2 regions of the Streptomyces sp. CNH189 genome follow, and region 2 is predicted to be linked to the other one. Evidence: riboswitches for the same ligand, from Rfam matches in the RefSeq annotation. Region 2 holds a riboswitch; the other holds the start of a gene.
What was found. Region 2 has a riboswitch for cobalamin ahead of B100_RS0112550 (energy-coupling factor ABC transporter permease). Riboswitches for the same ligand answer to the same signal wherever they lie in the genome.
Positions count from the first base shown of each region.

Region 1 (3,391 bases), on a different contig from region 2:
CCCGGCGCTGGTGGGCGGCCTGTTCACCCGCTGGTTCCACCGCTGGGCGCTGATCGGCGGCTGGGCGGTCGGCATGATCTACGGCACGGTCGCCGCGTACGGGGTGGCGTCGCCGACGCAGAAGCACTTCGGCGGCTCGGCCAAGGAGATCCCGGGGATCGGCGAGATCGGCTACATCGGTCTCACCGCCTTCGTGATCAACGTGGTGGTCACGGTGGTGCTCACATTCGTCATGCGGGCCCTCAAGGCGCCCGAGGGCGTCGACGAGACGAAGCCGGAGGACTACACGGCGGACGCGGGCGACCCCGGCGTCCGGACCGAGCTCCCGCCGGCCACGGCGGGCAGCGCGCACTGACGTCGCGGGACACAGGGCAGCGGGCCGCCGGTGGAAAACCGGCGGCCCGCTGTCGTGCCCGTGCGGCAGACTCCCCCGCATGGACATCGTCATCCGGCCGGTGACGCCCGGCGAGCACGCGGAACTCGGTGAGATCACCGCGCAGGCCTATCTCCAGGACGGCCTGCTGGACTTCGGGGAGAGCGACGCCTACCTCGGTGAGCTCAGGGACGTGGCGAAGCGGGCGGCCGCCGCCGAGGTGCTGGTCGCGGTGGAGCACGGCACGCTGCTGGGCGGGGTGACCTTCGTGCCGGGGCCCGGACCGATGGCCGACATGGCGCGGCCGGACGAGGCGGAGATCCGGATGCTGGCGGTGGCCGCGTCCGGCCGGGGACGGGGCGCCGGGGAGGCACTGGTGCGCGCCTGCGTCGACCGGGCACGGGCGACCGAGGGCCGCGCGCGGGTCGTGCTGTCGACCCAGCGCACCATGCGCGCCGCCCACCGCGTCTATGAGCGGCTGGGCTTCACCCGCGCCCCGGAGCGGGACTGGAACCCGCTGCCGGAGCTGGACGACATCATGCTCCTCACCTATGAGCTGACACTCTGACACCGACTCGACACAACATATGGGCTTGCTGGCGGCACCCGGCACAAGATGTATGCTCATGCTCGCTGTCGCCGCAGGGGAATCCGGTGCGAATCCGGAACTGTCCCGCAACGGTGTACCCCTGCCTGCCCACGGGCGCGCACGGGAGTCAGTCCGAGGACCTGCCGACAGTGCGCCCGGCCCGTCCGGTCCGGGTGCCCTGACGTCCGGGCCTCGCGGAATGGGCCGGTGGACGCGGCGCCGCGTGCGCTCGTGTGCTGCCCCCTGCGCTCTTCGAGGCCCCCGTGCCGAGCGAGGGAGAGCCCCACGTGACCATCGCGCCAGCCGATCCGGCTTCAGCGACCCGCGTGACCGAGGAGGGCGACGGCCCCGGAGCCGCGCTGCTGCGGACCCTGACCGAGCTGACCACCGACCTGCCCGACGCCGACCCCGGCCGGGTCGCCGCGGCCGCGCTGCGCGGCCGGTCCGCCGCCGCCGACGAGGCGGAGCTGCGGGAACTGGCCACCGAGGCGGCGGCCGGCCTGATCTCCGAGGACCCCGCCTACTCCCGGCTCGCCGCCCGGCTGCTGACCCTCGGCATCCGCGCCGAGGCCGCCTCGCAGGGCGTCACCTCCTTCACCGGGTCGGTCGCCACCGGCCACCGGGAGGGACTGATCGGCGACCGGACCGCGGCCCTCGTCCGGCTGCACGCCGCCCGCCTGGACGCCCTGGTCGACACCACGGCCGACGACCGCTTCGGCTACTTCGGGCTGCGCACCCTGCACAGCCGCTACCTGCTGCGCCACCCGGTCACCCGCAAGGTCGTCGAGACGCCCCAGCACTTCCTGCTGCGGGTGGCCTGCGGACTCGCGGAGGACGACAGCGAGCGGGCGCTGGACGAGGTCGCCGCCCTGTACGGGCTGATGAGCCGGCTGGACTACCTGCCCTCCTCCCCCACGCTGTTCAACTCCGGCACCCGCCACCCGCAGATGTCGTCCTGCTACCTCCTGGACTCCCCCAAGGACGAGCTGGACTCCCTCTACGACCGCTACCACCAGGTCGCCCGCCTCTCGAAGCACGCCGGCGGCATCGGCCTGTCCTTCTCCCGCGTCCGCGCCCGGGGCTCGCTGATCCGCGGCACCAACGGGCACTCCAACGGCATCGTCCCGTTCCTGAAGACGCTGGACGCCTCGGTCGCCGCCGTGAACCAGGGCGGCCGGCGCAAGGGCGCCGCCGCCGTCTACCTGGAGACGTGGCACGCGGACGTCGAGGAGTTCCTGGAGCTGCGGGACAACACCGGTGAGGACGCCCGCCGTACGCACAACCTGAACCTGGCGCACTGGGTGCCGGACGAGTTCATGCGCCGGGTCGACGCCGACGCCGAGTGGTCGCTGTTCTCCCCCGTCGACGTGCCCGAGCTGGTCGACCTGTGGGGCGAGGAGTTCGACGCGGCCTACCGCGCCGCCGAGGCGAGGGGCCTGGCCCGCAGGACGCTCCCGGCCCGCGAGCTGTACGGCCGGATGATGCGCACCCTCGCGCAGACCGGCAACGGCTGGATGACCTTCAAGGACACCGCCAACCGCACCGCCAACCAGACCGCCGAGCCCGGCCAGGTGGTCCACTCCTCGAACCTGTGCACGGAGATCCTGGAGGTCACCGACGACGGGGAGACCGCGGTCTGCAACCTGGGGTCGGTCAACCTCGCGGCCTTCGCCGGCCCGGACGGCATGGACTGGGAGCGCCTGGACGCGGCGGTCCGTACCGCCGTGACGTTCCTGGACCGGGTGGTCGACATCAACTTCTACCCGACCGAGCAGGCGTCCCGGTCCAACAGCCGCTGGCGCCCGGTCGGTCTGGGCGTGATGGGGCTGCAGGACGTCTTCTTCCGGCTGCGCATGCCGTTCGACTCCCCCGAGGCGAAGGCGCTCTCCACCCGGATCGCCGAGCGGATCATGCTCGCCGCGTACGAGACGTCCGCCGGGCTGGCCGAGCGGCACGGCCCGCTGCCGGCCTGGGAGAAGACCCGTACGGCCCGGGGCGTGCTGCACCCCGACCACTACGGTGTCGAGCTCACCTGGCCGGAGCGCTGGGAGGCGCTGCGCGTCCGGATCGCGGCCACGGGCATGCGCAACGCGCTGCTGCTGGCCGTCGCGCCGACCGCCACCATCGCGTCCATCGCGGGCGTGTACGAGTGCATCGAGCCGCAGGTGTCCAACCTGTTCAAGCGCGAGACGCTGTCCGGGGAGTTCCTCCAGGTCAACTCGTACCTGGTGGAGGACCTCAAGCGGCTCGGCGTGTGGGACGCGCGCACCCGGGAGGCGCTGCGCGAGGCGGGCGGCTCGGTGCAGCACTTCGCGTGGATCCCGGAGGACGTCCGGCGGCTGTACCGCACGGCCTGGGAGATCCCGCAGCGCGGCCTGATCGACATGGCCGCCGCGCGCACCCCGTTCCTGGACCAGGCGCAGTCGCTG
Region 1 covers NZ_AZUS01000006.1:107,562-110,952, reverse strand. Annotated here, with positions in the region: gene mctP (monocarboxylate uptake permease MctP) at 1-355, shown strand, start outside; gene B100_RS0110635 (GNAT family N-acetyltransferase) at 435-941, shown strand; cobalamin riboswitch at 957-1,124, shown strand; gene B100_RS0110630 (ribonucleoside-diphosphate reductase subunit alpha) at 1,250-3,391, shown strand, end outside.
Region 1: linked by a shared signal. The riboswitch ahead of B100_RS0110630 (ribonucleoside-diphosphate reductase subunit alpha) and the one ahead of B100_RS0112550 (energy-coupling factor ABC transporter permease) in region 2 are both predicted to bind cobalamin.

Region 2 (3,391 bases):
AGGCCGAAGTCCGGGTCGCCGATGCTGCCGAAGCCCGCGAGGACGGCGTCGTGCTTCATGCGGGGTTCGATGACCTCCCAGGTGGCGCTCTGCACCCGTACGTCGATGCCGGCCTTCTTCGCGTCGGAGGCGTAGGCAAGGGCGTGGTCCTGGCGGACCTTGTCGCCCGAGGGGTAGTACAGGGTGAAGCGGGCGGGGCGGCCGTCCTTGGCGCGGATGCCGTCCTTGCCCTCCTTCCAGCCTGCCGCGTCGAGGAGGCGTCCGGCCTCGGCGAGGTCCCGGGACCGCTCGACGTCCTTGGCGAACCAGGGGTCGCCGACGGGCAGCGGGCCGTAGGCGGGGCGTCCGGCGCCGTCGAGGATCTTGTCGACCATGGCCTGCCGGTCCACGGCCAGGTCGAGGGCACGGCGGATCGCGGTGTCGCCGGTGACGGGGTGGCCGGTGGGGAGGCTGACCGCGCGGAAGTCGTACGAGGTGGCGCGGTACGTCTTCCTGCCGTCGTCGCTCTTGAAGGTGGCGGCGAGGTTGGGCGGGAGGACGGCGCCGTCGAGGTCGCCGGAGCGCAGGCGGGTGGCGCGGACGTCGTCGTCGGCGACGATCGCCATGGTGAGCTTCTTCACCTCGGGTGCGCCGCCCCAGTAGTGCGGGTTGGCCTTGAAGGTGAGCTTCTCGCCCTTGCGCCAGTCGACGAGGACGTACGGACCGGTGCCGACCGGCTCGGTGTTGAAGGCGCCGGTGTTGGGGTCCTGCTTCCCGGCGACGTGCTCGGGGACGACCGGCAGCACCGTGCGGGCGGCGAAGGGCGCGTACGGGTGGTGCAGGGTGAAGACGACCGTGTCGTCGCCCACCGCCCGGACGTCCTTGACGGCGGCCAGTTCGCTCTTGGCGGTGTTGTTGGTGGCGTCGTCGAGCACCGTGCGGTACGTGAAGACGACGTCCCGCGCGGTCAGCGGCTTGCCGTCACTGAACTTCACACCCTGGCGCAGGGTGTAGGTGTAGGTGCGGCCCCCGTCCGTGATCGTCGGGAGCGCCTTGGCCAGCGCGGGCTCGAGGCCCATGTCGGCGTCACGGGCGAGGAGTCCGTCGAAGATCTTCGAGTTGCCGTCCTTGCCGTAACCGAGCAGCGGGCTCAGGGTGTCGGGCTCGGTGGACACCCCGATTACGACGGACTCGGCGGCCGCCCCGCTGTCCGCGCCGCCACTGCCGGGCGCCGAGCAGGCCGTGGCCACCGCCGCCGTCGCCAGTACCGCGGCGGCTCCCCGTATGCGTCGGGTCGTCATCGAACCTCACATCCCAGTTGGCCGGGCCTCTCGCCCGGACCTCTTGCCCGTGCCCATGGCCCGGACCTGTTGCCCGCAAGTCGTTGTTGCATATTAGTTGCAGCAAGATCCTGCCCAGGACGGCGGCCCCCTATCCCCCGGATCCGGAGGCGGGCCCCGCGCGGCCCGAACGCGCAGGTGTGCGCCGGGTCGCGAGCTGCCGGGCGCCGTCCGCGCGCCCCCGTCGCCGCTTGTCACCGGGCCACGCCGGGGACTACTGTCGCCACGCCTTGGTGACGGGAAATCGGTGCGATACCGGTGCGGCCCTCGCCACTGTGATCGGGAAGTCCGGCTCCGGCCCTCGCGGGCAGCCACTGGGTCCTTCGGGACCCGGGAAGGCGGAGCACGGGCGGTGGTACCCGTCAGCCAGGAGACCGGCCAAGGCGCGTCAACCATCCACGAGGTGCTGGAGAGGGTCTGCTGAGCCATGCACATTGCCGAGGGTTTTCTGCCTCCGGCGCACGCGGTCGCCTGGGGCGTCGCGTCGGCGCCGTTCGTCGTCCACGGAGCCCGGTCGCTCATCCGTGAAGTGAGAGCTCATCCCGAGAGCACACTGCTGCTGGGCGCGTCGGGCGCCTTCACGTTCGTCCTGTCCGCGCTGAAACTGCCGTCGGTGACCGGGAGTTGCTCCCATCCCACCGGTACGGGGCTGGGCGCGATCCTGTTCCGGCCACCCGTCATGGCCGTGCTCGGAACCATCACCCTGCTGTTCCAGGCGCTGCTGCTCGCGCACGGCGGGCTGACCACCCTGGGCGCCAACGTCTTCTCGATGGCGATCGTCGGACCGTGGGCGGGGTACGCCGTCTACCGGCTGCTACGCCGGTACGACGTGCCGCTGATGGGCGCGGTGTTCTGCGGCGCGTTCGTCGCCGACCTGTCGACGTACTGCGTGACCAGCGTGCAGCTGGCGCTCGCCTTTCCGGACCCCGGCAGCGGATTCCTGGGCGCGCTGGGCAAGTTCGGGTCCATCTTCGCGGTCACGCAGATCCCGCTCGCGGTGAGCGAGGGGCTGCTGACCGTGCTGGTGATGCGCCTGCTGGTGCAGTCGAGCAAGGGCGAGCTGACCCGGCTCGGGGTGCTGGTCACCTCGGTCGCCGGACGTCGCGAGCGGACGGGGTCCGCCGGGTCGGCGGACTCGGCGGACTCGGCGGAGGTGGTGGTCCGATGAGCCGCAACGCGAGGATCAACACCCTGCTCCTGCTGCTCGTCGCCGCCCTCGCCGTGATCCCGCTGGTGTTCGGGCTCGGCGACCACAAGGAGGAGCCGTTCGCCGGGGCGGACGGGGAGGCGGAGACCGCGATCACCGAGCTCGACCCGGATTACGAGCCGTGGTTCTCACCGCTGTACGAGCCGCCGTCCGGTGAGATCGAGTCGGCGCTGTTCGCCCTCCAGGCGGCGCTCGGCGCGGGCGTCCTGGCCTACTACTTCGGGCTGCGGCGGGGGCGCCGGCAGGGCGAGGCAGGGGCACGGGCACAGGCACGGGCACGGGCACGGGCACGGGAGCTGACCACGGCGGACGCGGGTGCCGGTGCCGCGAGTACGGGTACGGGTGCGGGTGCCGTCAATACGAGTGCCGGCGCAGGTACAGGTACGGGTGCCGCGGGTACCGGCGCGGGTGTGCGTACCGGCGCCGGTGACGGACGGGACTGACGGTTCCGTGCTGCCGATCGACGCGGCGGCGCACAGCAGCCGCTGGCGCCGCCGTCATCCGGTGGACAAGGCCGTCCTCGGCCTCGGTCTCACCGTGCTCGCGATCTCGCTGCCGCCCTGGCCGGGCGCGGCCCTGGTGCTGGTCACCGCACTCGTGCTGCTGCTCGGCCCGGCGGGCGTGCCGGCGCGGCGGCTGTGGCGTGCGTACCGGGTGCCACTGGGCTTCTGCGTCACCGGGGCGCTCACCCTGCTGGTGCAGGTGGGCGGCCCGGAAGGCATCGTCTCACCGGCCGGCAACGGGCCCGTGCGCGCCGGGGAGTTGCTGTTGCGCACCTCGGCCGCCTCGCTGGGCGTCCTGCTGTTCGCGTTCACCACGCCGATGTCGGACCTGCTGCCCCGGCTGGTGCGCGCCGGGGTGCCGG
Region 2 covers NZ_AZUS01000007.1:250,266-253,656, forward strand. Annotated here, with positions in the region: gene B100_RS0112545 (ABC transporter substrate-binding protein) at 1-1,280, opposite strand, end outside; cobalamin riboswitch at 1,534-1,716, shown strand; gene B100_RS0112550 (energy-coupling factor ABC transporter permease) at 1,747-2,487, shown strand; gene B100_RS0112555 (energy-coupling factor ABC transporter substrate-binding protein) at 2,484-2,969, shown strand; gene cbiQ (cobalt ECF transporter T component CbiQ) at 2,977-3,391, shown strand, end outside.